Linked DNA regions of Immundisolibacter sp.. The protein of the gene in region 2 binds, or shares a complex with, the protein of the main gene of each other region. Links are inferred from orthologs where the notes say so. Each region holds a gene or a part of one and is shown on either strand. Other genes may lie near its edges.

Region 1 (6,209 bases), on a different replicon or contig from region 2:
CAGCGTCTTGCCACCCAGGGCACCGGTGGTGATCTGCTGTTCGAGGTAGCCGCACACCGCCGGCAGTTCGTGCAGGGCGGCGGCGACCTTGGCCTCGTCCACCGGCAGGCCGCGCAGCTTGCTCTTGACGATGCGCTCGAAGAACACACCCTCGGTGCAGACATGGAACAGCTTGCTGTCGGCGTACTCCTCCAGCCACAGTGCGGTGGCGTAGGCGGCCGGGTCGGCCGGCAGCAGGGCCGGCGTCGGGTAGCGTTTCTCGATGTAGGCGCAGATCACGCTCGAATCGGCCAGGCCGACGTGCTCGTCGCGAAAGGCCGGCACCTTGCCGAACGGGCTCAGGGCCCGGAACTCGGGGTCGTCGCTGCCTGGGAACACCGGATTCAGCTCGTACGGGATGTTCTTTTCCGCCAGCGCGACGCGCACCTTGCGCACGAACGGGGAAATCGGGGCACCGAATACGACGGTCATGACAAGGCTCTCCTCGGGTGGGTGAATGGCGCCGCCGTGTTGCGTGCGGCGATCAATCGTACGTGAGGCGACTGCGGCGCAGGTAGGCGTAGGTGCCGGCCAGGCCCGCCAGCAGCAGCGCGCCGGTGGCCAGAAACGCGCCCTTCAGGCCCAGCCCGTGCACCAGCCCGCCCAGCAGCACCGGCACGGCGAAGTAGCCCAGCCGGTTGAACAGCGTGCGCAGGCCGATTACCAGCCCGCGCTGGCTGGGGGCGGTCTGACGGCCGATGGCGGCCAGCAGCGTCGGCAGGCTGAGGCCCAGGCCCAGGCCATGCAGGGCGCTCAGCAGCCCGACCGCGAGCGGGGCGGTTACGAGCGGTACCGCGCTGATGGACAAGGTGGCCAGCACGATGGACCCGAACAGTACCGCGGTCATGGAACTGCGCCGGATGAGCTGTGCGGCCATGAGCGAACCGACCGAAACCGCCCCATTGATGCAGGCAAACATGAAGCCGATGCGCGCCGCCGAGAAGCCGATCTGGTCCAGGTGCACCGGGTAGAACGACGCATTGACGGCGGCTGACGACAGCCGCAGCAGGGTGAGCAGCATGACGATCAGCAGCGGCGCCTGCCACAGCAGCGGCAAGGCCTGTCGATAGGCGCCGCCGGTCACCTGCCACAGCGTGCCGACGCGCTCGTGTTCGCGGATGTCGGGCAGGGGCAGGGCCACCAGCGTCAGCAGTCCGCCCCACATGGCCATCAGCAGGAAACCGGCGCCCAAGCCCTGCCAGCTGACCAGCGCGCCGGCCGCCAGCGGCGCCAGCAACATGCCGATGCTGCCGGCAAAGGAAAATCGGCCCATGAAGCTGTTGCGCTCGCCGGTTGGCGTGGCGCGGATGGCGTAGGACTGCGCCGACAGCCAGCTCATGCTGCGCGCCAGTCCGCCCAGCAACTGCAGGCCACAGGCGCTCAGGAAGCCGCCGGCCAGCGGATACAGGGCCGCCGTCAGGCCGGCGCCGAGACCCGCCCACAGCATGATTCGCCGGTCGCCGTAGCGGTCGCACAGCGCGCCCGCCGGCACCGCCAGCAGCAGCGGGCTGAGCGAGGCCAGCGCCACCGCAATGCCCAGTTGTGCCGGTGGCAGGCCGCGGTCGAGTGCCCACAGCGGCAGCAGCATGCCGATCAGCGACTCGGTGGTGATGCCGAAAAACGCGCTGGCGTAGACCAGGGCGCGTTGCAGCGGGCGCAGTGGGGCGCCGGCCGGGAGGGTCGGGCTCACGCGCTGCGTTTGCCTCGTTGGGATGTTTTGGCCTGCCGCGCCAGCAGCGGCGCCAGAAAGCGCCCGGTGTGCGAGTGCGGTTCCAGCGCCAGGTCTTCCGGTGTGCCGCAGGCCAGGATCTGGCCGCCGCCGCTGCCGCCCTCGGGGCCAAGATCGATCAGCCAGTCGGCGGTCTTGATCACGTCCAGGTTGTGCTCGATCACCACCAGCGTGTTGCCGTCGTCGCGCAGGCGCGTGAGCACGCCCAGCAGCAGCTCGATGTCCTGGAAGTGCAGGCCGGTGGTCGGTTCGTCCAGGATGTACAGAGTGCGACCGGTGTCGCGCTTGGATAGTTCGCGCGACAGCTTGACGCGCTGCGCCTCGCCGCCGGACAGGGTGGTGGCGGCCTGACCCAGACGCACGTAACCCAGGCCGACGGCGCTGAGCGTGTCGAGCTTGCGCTTGACGATGGGCACGGCGCTGAAGAACTCGCCCGCCTGTTCGATGGTCATGTCCAGAATCTGGTGGATGTTCCTGCCCTTGTATTGAATCTCCAGAGTCTCGCGGTTGTAGCGCTGGCCGTGACATATGTCACACGGCACGTAAATGTCGGCCAGGAAGTGCATCTCGACCTTGAGCATGCCGTCGCCCTGGCAGGCCTCGCAGCGGCCACCGGCCACGTTGAAGCTGAAACGCCCCGGCCCGTAGGCGCGGGCGCGCGCCTCCGGCGTGCCGGCCATCAGTTCGCGGATCGGCGTGAAAAGTCCGGTGTAAGTGGCCGGATTCGAACGGGGTGTTCTGCCGATCGGGCTTTGGTCGATGTTGACCACCTTGTCGATCTGTTCCAGGCCGTGGATGGCCTGATACGGGGCCGGCTCGTCGCGCGCCTGGTTCAGCTTCTGCGCCACCGCCTTGTACAGCGTCTCGTTGATCAGCGTGGACTTGCCGGAGCCGGACACGCCGGTGATGCAGGTCAGCAGGCCGAGCGGGATTTCCACCGTCACGTCCCGCAGGTTGTTGCCGCTGGCGCCCTCGATGCGCAGAACCCGCTGCGGGTCGGGCGGCGTGCGCGTGGCCGGCAGGGCAATGGCGCGCTTGCCGGACAGGTACTGGCCGGTGACCGAATCCGGGTTGGCGATGATCTGGGCCGGCGTGCCCTCGGCAATGATGTAGCCGCCGTGCACGCCGGCGCCGGGGCCGATGTCGACCAGGTGGTCGGCCAGGCGCATGGCATCCTCGTCATGCTCGATCACGATCACCGTGTTGCCCAGATCGCGAAGGTAGGTGAGCGTGGACAGCAGGCGCTGGTTGTCGCGCTGGTGCAGGCCGATGGACGGCTCGTCCAGCACGTACAGCACGCCGACCAGGCCGGCGCCGATCTGGCTGGCCAGGCGGATGCGCTGCGCTTCGCCGCCGGACAGGGTGTCGGCCGAGCGGGCCAGGGTCAGGTAGTCGAGGCCGACGTTGACCAGAAAGCCCAGCCGGGCCTCGATCTCGCGCAGGATCTTCTGGGCGATGGTGCCGCGTGCGCCGGGCAGTTCCAGCGTGCTGAAAAACGCCCGCGCCTGGCCCACCGGCAGCACCACCAGCTCCGGCAGCGGCCGGCCGGCGATGTAGACGTGGCGCGCCTCGCGCCGCAGCCGGCTGCCGCCACAGGCGGTGCACAGCCGGTTGCCCAGAAAGCGCGACAGGTGCTCGCGCACGGCATTCGAGTCGGTCTCGCGGTAGCGACGGGCAAAGTTGTTGACGATGCCTTCGAAGGCGTGCCGCTTGCGCTTGCCGCGCCCGTCCGGGCCGGCGTAGGTGAAGTTGATTTGCTCCTCGCCGCTGCCGAACAGGATCGCCTGCTGGTGCAGCTGCGCCAGTTCCTCGAACGGCGTTTCGATGTCGAAGCCGTAGTGCCGGGCCAGGCCCTGCAGGATGTGCATGTAATAGGCATTGCGCCGGTCCCAGCCGGGAATGGCGCCGGCGGCCAGGCTGAGGCTCGGATCGGCGACGATGCGCTGCGGGTCGAAGAACTGCGCCACCCCCAGGCCGTCGCACTCCGGACAGGCGCCGGCCGGGTTGTTGAACGAGAACAGGCGCGGTTCGAGCTCCGCCAGCGAGTAGCCGCAGTGCGGGCAGGCAAAGCGGGCCGAGAACAGCAGCTCGGCCGTGTCCTGGTCCAGAAACGCCACCTTGACGATGCCGTCGCCGAGCGCCAGCGCCGCTTCCAGCGAATCGGCCAGGCGGCTTTGCGCGTCCGGGCGCAGGCGCAGCCGGTCGACCACCACCTCCACGTTGTGCTTGCGCTTGCCATCCAGCGGCGGCGCCTGGTCGAGTTCCACCAGCTCGCCGTCGATGCGCGCCCGCACGTAGCCGCGCCCGCGCAGGCCCTCGATCAACTGCGCGTGCTCGCCCTTGCGCCCGGCGACCACCGGCGCCAGCAGCATGACGCGCGTTTCCTCGGGCAGCGCCAGCAGCGTGTCGACCATCTGGCTGACCGTCTGCGCGCGCAGCACCACGCCGTGCTCCGGGCACTGCGGCTCGCCGACGCGGGCGTACAGCAGGCGCAGGTAGTCGTAAATCTCGGTGATGGTGCCGACCGTCGAGCGCGGGTTGTGGGAGGTCGATTTCTGCTCGATCGAGATGGCCGGCGACAGGCCCTCGATGTGATCGACGTCCGGCTTTTCCATCACCGACAGGAACTGGCGCGCGTAGGCGGACAACGATTCCACGTAGCGGCGCTGGCCCTCCGCGTACAGCGTGTCGAAGGCCAGCGAGGACTTGCCGGACCCCGACGGGCCGGTGATGACCGTCAGCTTGTCGCGTGGCAGATCGAGGTCGATGTTCTTCAGGTTGTGGGTGCGCGCGCCGCGGATGCGGATGGCGGGCTGGCCTTCGGGAATGCTGCTCATGATGTGGGCTTGCGACGGGCGGCGGCTGCAAACCGGCCATGGTACGGGGCGTGCGAAGCACGGCGCAAAGTACGAAGCATCGCGCAGCACAGCTGCGCTCCTGCACTGCTTTTCACCGCTGCCGGGCGCCGCGAACTCCGGGATGGATTTGTTCCGCGCTTCCCCCTAAGGTTCGCGGCTACGCGCCGTCGGGCCTTCTGGCGGCGCCAGACTCAGCGGGGGATTCCATGCAGACGCAATTTCCGCACCACGTGCGTACCACCGCCGAGGGCGCCGCCGTCGAGCGCATCGTGCGCAAGTGCGTGCACTGCGGCTTCTGCAACGTCACCTGCCCGACGTTTCAGATTCGCCGCGACGAGCTCGACGGCCCGCGCGGTCGCATCTACCAGATCAAGGACGCCATCGAGACCGGCGTGGTCGCGCCCAGCCTGCGCACGCACCTTGATCGCTGCCTGAGCTGCCGCGCCTGCGAGACCACCTGCCCGGCGGGCGTGGAGTACGGCCGCGTGTTGGACTACGGCCGCGAAGTCGCCGAACAGGCGGCGCCGCGCCGCCCCGGCGAGCGCCTTGTGCGCTGGGGTCTGCGCCTGGTTTTGCCGCACGCCGGCCGCTTTGCGGCCGTGCTGGGACTCGGCAGACTGGCGCGCCCGCTGTTGCCGGCCAGCCTGAAAGCCCTTATTCCGCCGGCCCGCGCAGCCGGGCCACGGCCGACCAGCCGCCACGCGCGGCGCATGCTGCTGCTGGCCGGCTGCGTGCAGGACGCGCTCGACCCGCGCATCAACGCCGCCACCGCGCGCGTGCTGGATCGGCTCGGCATTCAACTGGATGTCATCGCCAGCAGCGGCTGCTGCGGCGCGCTCAGCCACCACCTGACCGCCACCGACGAGGCGCGGGATTTCATGCGCCGCAACATCGACGCCTGGTGGCCGCAGCTGCAAGCCGGCGCGGAAGCCATCGTGGTCACCGCCAGCGGCTGCGCGGTGCAGGTCAAGGACTACGGCCGCCTGCTGGCCGATGATCCGGCTTACGCCGAGCGTGCGCAGAAAATTGCCGACTGCGCGCGGGACCTGTCGCAAGTGCTCGCCGCCGAAGACCTATCGCTCCTCACGCCGGCCCCCGGCGCGCCGCGGCGCATCGCCTTCCAGAGCCCCTGCACGCTGCAACACGGCCAGCGCCTGGGCGGCGTGGTGGAGGGCCTGCTGCGCCGGGCAGGCTTCGAACTGCAGCCGGTGGCAGACGGGCACATCTGCTGCGGGGCGGCCGGCACCTATGCGCTGCTGCAGCCTGAGCTGTCGCACGAACTGCGTGGCCGCAAACTGGCCAACCTGGCTGCCGGCGCGCCGCAGCTGATCGTCACCGCCAACATCGGCTGCCTGAGCCATCTGCAGGGCAGGGCGCCGGTGTCGGTGCGCCACTGGATCGAGCTGTTCGATCCGGCGGACTGATCGAACAAATCGCGCGTTGCTGGCTTGATGAACCTTTCCGGAATTGTGGCCGGGACACGGAGGGCGCCGCCCCGAGTGGGCCTGCACGATGGAACGGCTAGGCGGTATCTCTCAAAACCCACAGTACAAAAAGAATGCCGCCCGTAGCGACTTGAAGCC
Region 2 (7,732 bases):
CCATGAAAGTGATGGCGTTGGCCAGCTGCTGCTCGCGGCCGATGCGCACATGCTTGATGCGGATGCCGCGCTCGTAGGCGCCCGAGCAGACGCGAAAGAACGCCACCCGGTCGCGGTGCGCCGGGTCCATGTTCGCCTGGATCTTGAACACGAAACCGGTGAAAGCCGGCTCGTCGGGCTGCACTACGCGCTCCACCGCTGCCCGTGCGCCCGGCGAGGGCGCGTAGCGCACCACCGCGTCCAGCAGTTCCTGCACGCCGAAGTTGTGGATGGCGGAACCGAAGAACACCGGCGTCTGGCGGCCGGCGCGGTAGGCCTCGAGGTCAAAACTGGCGCTGGCGCCCTGCACCAGCTCGATCTCGTCGCGCAGCGCGGCAAGGTCCTGGGCGTCCAGGTGCTCCAGCAGCCGCGGGTCGTCCAGACCGTCCAGCAGCTCGCCGGCCACCGCGCGCTCGCCGTGGCGGGCACCGAACAACCGCACCTGACCCGTGATCAGGTCGACGATGCCTTTCAGGCGCTGGCCCATGCCGATCGGCCAGCTCACCGGCGCGCAGGCGATGCCCAGCACCGACTCGATCTCGTCGAGCAGCTCGACCGGCTCGCGGCCCTCGCGATCCAGCTTGTTCACGAAGGTGATGATCGGCGTGTCGCGCAGGCGGCACACCTCCATCAGCTTGATGGTGCGTTCCTCCACGCCACGGGCGGCGTCGATCACCATCAGGCAGGAGTCGACCGCCGTCAGCGTGCGGTAGGTGTCTTCCGAGAAATCGGCGTGGCCGGGCGTGTCCAGCAGGTTCATCACGCAGTCCCGGTACGGGAACTGCATCACCGACGAGGTCACGGAGATGCCGCGCTCCTTTTCGAGCGCCATCCAGTCCGAGGTGGCGTGGCGGGCGGCCTTGCGCGCCTTGACGGTGCCGGCCATCTGGATGGCGCCGCCGTACAGCAGCAGCTTTTCAGTCAGCGTGGTCTTGCCGGCATCCGGGTGCGAGATGATGGCGAAGGTGCGCCGCCGGGCGACTTCGGGGGTCAGTTCGGTCATGCAGGAATCAGCGCCGGCGGAAAGATCGCCGGCAAATCGGGCTCAGGGTTGCACTAGATGGGGACGAAGCAGCGCTCAGGCAATGTCCCGGGCGAGCTGGATGGCGTCTTCGCGCGGCTCGCCGGGCGCTGCCGGGTAGTAGGATTTTCGCACGCCGATGCGCCGGAACCCTAACGACTTGTAAAGCGCCCGCGCCGGCGTGTTCGACGGGCGCACTTCCAGGTACACCGTGTGCGCCTTGTAGCGGTCGGCCAGATCCAGGAAATGTTCCACCAGCAGGCGGCCGAGGCCCCGCCCCTGCCGCCCCGGCGCCACGCACACATTCAGCAGGTGCGCCTCGCCGGCGGCGATCGACAAGATGCCGTAGCCCGCCAGCTCGGCGTCGACTTCCAGCACCTGACACAGGTAGCCGACGCGCAGGCAGTCGCGAAAGATGCCCTCCGACCACGCCTGAACCGCCGGGTAGGCCTGTTTCTCGATGGCCGCCACGGCCGGCACGTCGACGGCCGCCATGGCCCGCACCGCGATGACGCCGCCGGCGTCCGGGTCGGGCAGCCGCGCGGCCATCAGGCGGGCTGCCCGCTGCGCTGGCGATAAACGTCCTGCGCCAGGCACAGGTCGTCCCAGGACTTGCGCTTCTCCAGCGGCGAGCGCAGCAGATAGGCCGGGTGGTACGTCACCACGACGGGCAGGTCCGTGCCCCGCCACTGCCACACCTTGCCGCGCAGCCGGTTCATCGGCTCCTCGGTGCCCAGCAGGTTGTGGGCCGCCACCTTGCCGACGGCCAGGATGAGCTTCGGATGGATCAACGCGATCTGCCGCTCCAGGTAGCCCGCACAGGCGCCCGCCTCGTCCGGCGCCGGGTCGCGATTGTCCGGCGGTCGGCATTTGACGATGTTGGTGATGTAGACGCCGCGCTGGCGGCTCAGGCCCACCGCCCGCAGCATGGCGTCGAGCAGCTTGCCGGCACGCCCGACGAAGGGTTCGCCGGTCGCGTCCTCATCGGCGCCCGGCGCCTCGCCGACGATCAACCAGTCCGCGCGAGGATCACCCACGCCCGGCACGGTGTTGGTGCGCGTGCGGCTCAGGCCGCAGGCGGTGCAGGCAGCGATCTGCGCGATCAGCCGCGGCCAGGCAAGCGCGGGGTCTGCGGGTGGAAGAGTCGAAACCGCTGGATGGGACGCGACTGGCGTCGCCGCCAGGGCCTGCGTGCTTGCCGCTGGCGCTGTGAACGGCTGCGACGTTTCCGCCAGCACGGCCACGGTCGGCGCCGCGACCGATGCGTCCGGCACAATCCCGTCCGCCACACGCCGCGCGTAGCGCATCACGCCGAGCGCATCCAGATAGCGGGCCTGACGGGGACTGACGGGCATGCAGTAAAACCGGGGTGACAACGGCGCTGCCTATAATACCGGCTGCATGAGTACCGCCCTGCCCATCGGCCCCGCCGTTCCCGCCCCCCTGCTGCGTCCGCCCCTGCCCGCCAGGGCCGGCGAGCGGCGCGACTGGAGCGGCCTTGCCGGCGCCAGTCAGGCGCTGGCGCTGGCCGAAGCGGCGCGCACCGCAAGCGGCCCGCTGCTGGTGGTGGTGGCCGACACGCCGGCGGCCGAGCGCCTGGCGCGCGAAATCCCGTTCTTTGCCGGCGCCGATCTGCCGGTGCTGACGTTCCCGGACTGGGAAACGCTGCCCTACGACGCCTTCTCGCCCTACCAGGATCTGGTTTCCGAGCGCCTGGCGGTGCTGCACCGCCTGCCCGGCCTGCGCGCCGGGGTGGTGATCGTGCCCATCGCCACGCTGATGCAGCGCCTGGCGCCGCAGGCGTATCTGGACGCCTACAGCCTGCGCCTGGCGCGCGGCGACCGGCTGGATCTGACGCAGATGCGCGAACGCCTGATCCGCGCCGGCTACACGGCGGTCAACCAGGTCATGGAGCACGGCGAGTTCGCGGTGCGCGGCGGGCTGCTGGACCTGTTCCCGATGGGCAGCGAGTGGCCGTTCCGGGTCGAGCTGTTCGACGACGAGGTCGAATCCATCCGCCGCTTCGACCCGGACAGCCAGCGCTCGCAGGACAGCCTGCCCGGCGTGGACCTGCTGCCGGGGCGCGAGTTTCCGGTCAACCCGCCGGCCATCGAGCGCTTCTACCAGCGCTACATGCAGGTGTTCGAGGCCAACCCCGCGCGCTCGGCCCTGTACCGGGAGCTGCAGGCCGGTCGCCCGCCGGCCGGCATCGAGTTCTACATGCCGCTGTTTTTCGAGGCGACGGCCACGCTGTTCGACTACCTGCCGGCGGGCGCCACCATCGCCTGGCAGGAAGGCTGCCTGGCAGCCGGCGATGCCTTCTGGGGCACGGTGCGCGAGCGCTTCGAGGCGCGCAGCCTGGTGCGCGATTACCCGCCGCTGCCGCCGGCCGAGCTGTACCTGGAGCCGGGTGCCGTGTTCGCCGCCTTCAAGCGCTTTGCGCAGATCGCGCTGCGCGAGGCGGCGGACGACCACGCCCTGCCGATCGGCAAACCACCGGCCTTGCCGGTGGACAGCCGCGCCGCCCGGCCGCTGGCAGCGCTGCAGGACTTCGTCGCCGGCTTCGAGGGCCGCACGCTGATCGCCGCCGAAAGCCTGGGCCGGCGCGAGACCCTGCGCGAGATGCTGCAACGCCAGCACATCGGCGTGCAGGTGGTGGACGACTGGGCGCAGTTCATCGCCAGCGACGCGCCGCTGGCGATCGCCGTGGCGCCGGTGGACGAAGGCCTGCTGCTGCCACAGGCCGGCGTCGCCATCGTCGCCGAGAGCCAGATCTACGGCGAGCACGTGGTGCAACAGCGCCGCCGCGACAAGCGCGAGACCGACCCCGAGGCGGTCATCCGCAACCTGACCGAGCTGGCGGCCGGCGATCCGGTGGTGCACATCGAGCACGGCGTGGGGCGCTACCTGGGCCTCGAAACGCTGGAGGTCGGCGGCGGCAGCGGCGAGTACCTGGCCATCGAATACGCCGACCGGGCCAAGATTTACGTGCCCGTCGGCAGTCTGGAACTGGTCCACCGCTATACCGGCGCCGACGCCGCCCACGCGCCGCTGCACAAACTCGGCAGCGGCGACTGGCAGCGCGCCCAACGCAAGGCGCGCGAGCAGGTGCGCGACGCGGCGGCCGAGCTGCTGGCCATCTACGCCAAGCGCGCCGCCCGCGGCGGCCACGCCATCCCGCTGCCGGACGACTACGCGCGCTTCGCGGCCAGCTTTCCGTTCGAGGAAACCCCGGATCAGGCGCGCGCCATCAGCGAGGTGCTGGCCGATATCGCCAGTGACAAACCCATGGACCGCGTGGTCTGCGGCGATGTGGGCTTCGGCAAGACCGAGGTCGCCATGCGCGCCGCCTTCGTGGCCGCCCACGCCGGCCAGCAGGTGGCGGTGCTGGTGCCGACCACGCTGCTGGCGCAGCAGCACGCCGAATCATTCAAGAACCGCATGGCCGACTGGCCGCTGCGCGTGGCGGCGCTGACGCGCTTCGAGTCCAAACAGGAACAGCAGCAGATCCTGACCGATCTGGCCGCGGGCAAGCTCGACATCGTCATCGGCACCCACCGGCTGCTGCAAAAGGACGTCAAGTTCCAGCGCCTGGGACTGCTGATCATCGACGAGGAACACCGCTTCGGCGTCAAGCAGAAAGAGGCCTTCAAGGCCCTGCGCGCCGAAGTCGACGTGCTGACCCTGACCGCCACGCCGATTCCGCGCACGCTGAGCCTGGCCATGTCCGGCCTGCGCGACCTGTCGATCATTGCCACCCCGCCGCCGCGGCGCATGGCGGTCAAGACCTTCGTGCGGCCCTTCGATGCCGAGCTGGTGCGCGAGGCCTGCCTGCGCGAGTTCAAGCGCGGCGGGCAGGTGTATTTCCTGCACAACAAGGTCGAGACCATCGAGCGCGTGGCCCACGACCTGGCCCGGCTGCTGCCGGAAGCGACCCTGCGCGTGGGCCACGGCCAGCTGCCGGAGCGCGAGCTCGAACACATCATGGCGGACTTCCACCACCGCCGCTTCAACCTGCTGGTGTGCAGCACCATCATCGAGAGCGGCATCGACGTGCCGACCGCCAACACCATCATCATCGACCGCGCCGACACCCTGGGCCTGGCCCAGCTGCACCAGCTGCGCGGCCGGGTCGGGCGCTCGCACCACCAGGCCTATGCCTACCTGCTGGTGCCCAGCCGCGACTCGCTCAAGGGCGATGCCCTAAAGCGCCTGGAGGCCATCGAGTCCCTGGGCGAACTGGGCATCGGCTTCACGCTGGCCAGCCACGACATGGAAATCCGCGGCGCCGGCGAGTTGCTGGGCGATGAGCAGAGCGGCCACATCCAGGAGATCGGCTTCACGCTGTTCAACGAGCTGCTCGAGCGGGCCGTGCGCGACATCCGCGCCGGACGCGCGCCGGACTTCGATGCCGCCGTGCGGCACGAGCTGGACATCAACCTGGGCGCCGCGGCACTGCTGCCGACCGACTACGTGGCCGACGTGCACCAGCGCCTGGTGCTGTACAAGCGCATCGCCAGTGCGCCGGACCTGCCGGCACTGGAAGAACTGCAGGTGGAACTGGTGGACCGCTTCGGCGCGCTGCCGGCACCGACCGCGCTGCTGTTTGCGCAGGCGCGGCTGCGGCTGTTGGCAAGACAACTGGGCGTGACCGCCATCACTGGCGGCGAGAACGGCTTCAGCATCAGCCTGGTCGAGCAGCCGGCGATCGACGTCGACGCCTTGCTCAAGCTGATCCGCAACGAACCCAAGGTTTATCGCTTCGACGGCCGCAGCAAGCTCACGGTGACCCAGCCGACCGCCACCGCGCCGGCGCGTCTGGAAGCGGTGGAAAAACTGCTGCTGCGCTTGAGTCCGCGGGCCGCCGTTCAGGCCGGGGCATAAGCGGCACCCCTGGTGGGAGCGGCGACCCCGCCGCGAGTCCCCAGCTCAACCATTCGGCCCGAGGGCGGGCCTCCCACAGCTCAAGCACAGCTGGGAAAGCAGCCAACCTGTGTGGAAGCCCTACCCCTGAGGGAGCAGCAACCCCGTGGGAGCGGCGCCCTCGCCGCGAATCCCCAGCTCAACCATTCGGCCCGAGGGCGGGCCTCCCACAGCTGAAGCACAGCTGGGAAAGCAGCCAACCTGTGTGGAAGCACCACCCCTGAGGGAGCAGCAACCCCGTGGGAGCGGCGACCCCGCCGCGAATCCTCAGCTCAACCATTCGGCCCGAGGGCGGGCCTCCCACAGCTGAAGCACAGATGTGGAAGCAGCCAACCAGTGTGGAAGCCCTACCCCTGAGGGAGCAGCAACCCCGTGGGAGCGGCGCCCCCGCCGCGAATCCCCAGCTCAACCATTCGGCCCGAGGCCGGGCCTCCCACAGCCGGGACAGGTAGCCCAGGCGATCAGCTGCCGTCCTTCGGTTCCTCGCCGACGAACTCCGGCGGCGTCACACCCAGGGTGCCCAGCAACTGGCCCTTGCTGCCGAAGATGCGGTAGTGGGCGTACAGCACGCGGTACTTGCCGTCGATGTAATTGGACTCGGCGACGAAGCGCTCGTTTTCCGTATCCAGCAAGTCGAGCAGCGTGCGCTGGCCGATGTTGAACTGCTTCAGGTAGGCGGTCCGCGTCAAATTGGCAGCATCGGCGTGCTGGCGCAGCAGATCCAGCCGAGTCTGGGCGGTCAGGAGGTCGTTCCAGGACAGGCTGGCCTCCTCGATCACCTGGTCCTCGGCACGGTCACGGATGTCCTTCGCCTCGGTGATGCGATGGGCGGTCGAGCGCTTGCGCGCCAGGTCCGCGCCACCGCGATAGATGTTGTAGTTCATCCGCACCATGGCGATCAGGTCTTCGTCCGCACCGCGCACACCGTCGATGTTTTTGTTGTGGCTGGCGCCCAGTTCAAGATCGAAACGAGGGAAATCATTGGACCGTGCCTGCTCGTGCTGGGCCGTGGTGGCGTCGATGTCGGCCACCGCCGACAGCAGCGTCGGATGAGTTTCCCGCGCCTCGCCCACCAGGCCTTGCAGATCGGCCGGCATCTTGTCGGCCGGCGCGGTCGGCAGGGTCAGATCGGTCGGCATTTCCCCGACAACCCGCATGTAGGCAATCTCGGCGTCGCGCAGGTTGCCCTGCTGGGCTTCCAGATTGGCCCGCGCCAAGGCCAGACGACCGGCCGCCTGATCGGTGTCCGCCGTGCGGCCGACGCCACGCTCGCTGCGCATGTGGATCTGGTCGTACACGCGCTGGTGGGCGGCCAGATTGTCCTTGGCCAGTGCCACCTGCTCCCGGCGGCGCAGCACGTCCAGATAGGTCTGCGTGGCACGCAGGCCGACGTCCTCGGCGGCCGCCAGCACGCGGAAAGATGCCGCCTGCAGGGTGGCCTTCTGGCGGGCTACCTCGTTCTTGGTGAAAAAGCCGTCGAACAGCATCTGCGTGATCTTGACGCCGCTTTCTTCCCGATGCAGGCCGAGGTAACCCTGCTTACCGGTGGCCCCCAGGGTCGACGAGTTGTCGCTCTTCTCGCCGCCGACGCCCGCATACACGTCCACCCGCGGCAGGTAGCCCGCCTTGGCCTCGCGCACGTTCTGCTCGATGGCCCGCGCGTCGTCCTGCGTGACCAGCACGTCCGGGTTATGCACGATGGCCTTGTGGATGGACTCGGTCAGGTCGCCGGCCATGACCGGCGAACCG

Evidence for each region.
Region 1: the proteins of mfd (region 2) and uvrA are in contact, whole or in part, in a crystal structure (PDB 4DFC), measured with the Escherichia coli proteins. The link is inferred for Immundisolibacter sp. from one-to-one orthologs.

What each region holds. Positions count from the first base shown.
Region 1 is NZ_JACIZD010000021.1:2,095-8,303, forward strand. The notes cover bases 1,526-4,962. They hold uvrA (excinuclease ABC subunit UvrA), read right to left. Parts: upstream 4,606-4,962; coding sequence 1,726-4,605; downstream 1,526-1,725. Other genes in these bases: H5U26_RS14065 (MFS transporter), read right to left, coding at 1,526-1,729; glcF (glycolate oxidase subunit GlcF), read left to right, coding at 4,833-4,962. In the rest of the region: H5U26_RS14060 (glutathione S-transferase family protein), read right to left, coding at 1-471; more of H5U26_RS14065, read right to left, coding at 524-1,525; more of glcF, read left to right, coding at 4,963-6,050. UniProt on the Escherichia coli protein: The UvrABC repair system catalyzes the recognition and processing of DNA lesions. UvrA is an ATPase and a DNA-binding protein. A damage recognition complex composed of 2 UvrA and 2 UvrB subunits scans DNA for abnormalities.
Region 2 is NZ_JACIZD010000008.1:65,870-73,601, forward strand. The notes cover bases 2,094-6,144. They hold mfd (transcription-repair coupling factor), read left to right. Parts: upstream 2,094-2,461; coding sequence 2,462-5,944; downstream 5,945-6,144. Other genes in these bases: H5U26_RS10450 (uracil-DNA glycosylase), read right to left, coding at 2,094-2,415. In the rest of the region: H5U26_RS10440 (peptide chain release factor 3), read right to left, coding at 1-1,042; rimI (ribosomal protein S18-alanine N-acetyltransferase), read right to left, coding at 1,118-1,609; more of H5U26_RS10450, read right to left, coding at 1,609-2,093; H5U26_RS10460 (TolC family outer membrane protein), read right to left, coding at 6,445-7,732. UniProt on the Escherichia coli protein: Couples transcription and DNA repair by recognizing RNA polymerase (RNAP) stalled at DNA lesions. Mediates ATP-dependent release of RNAP and its truncated transcript from the DNA, and recruitment of nucleotide excision repair machinery to the damaged site.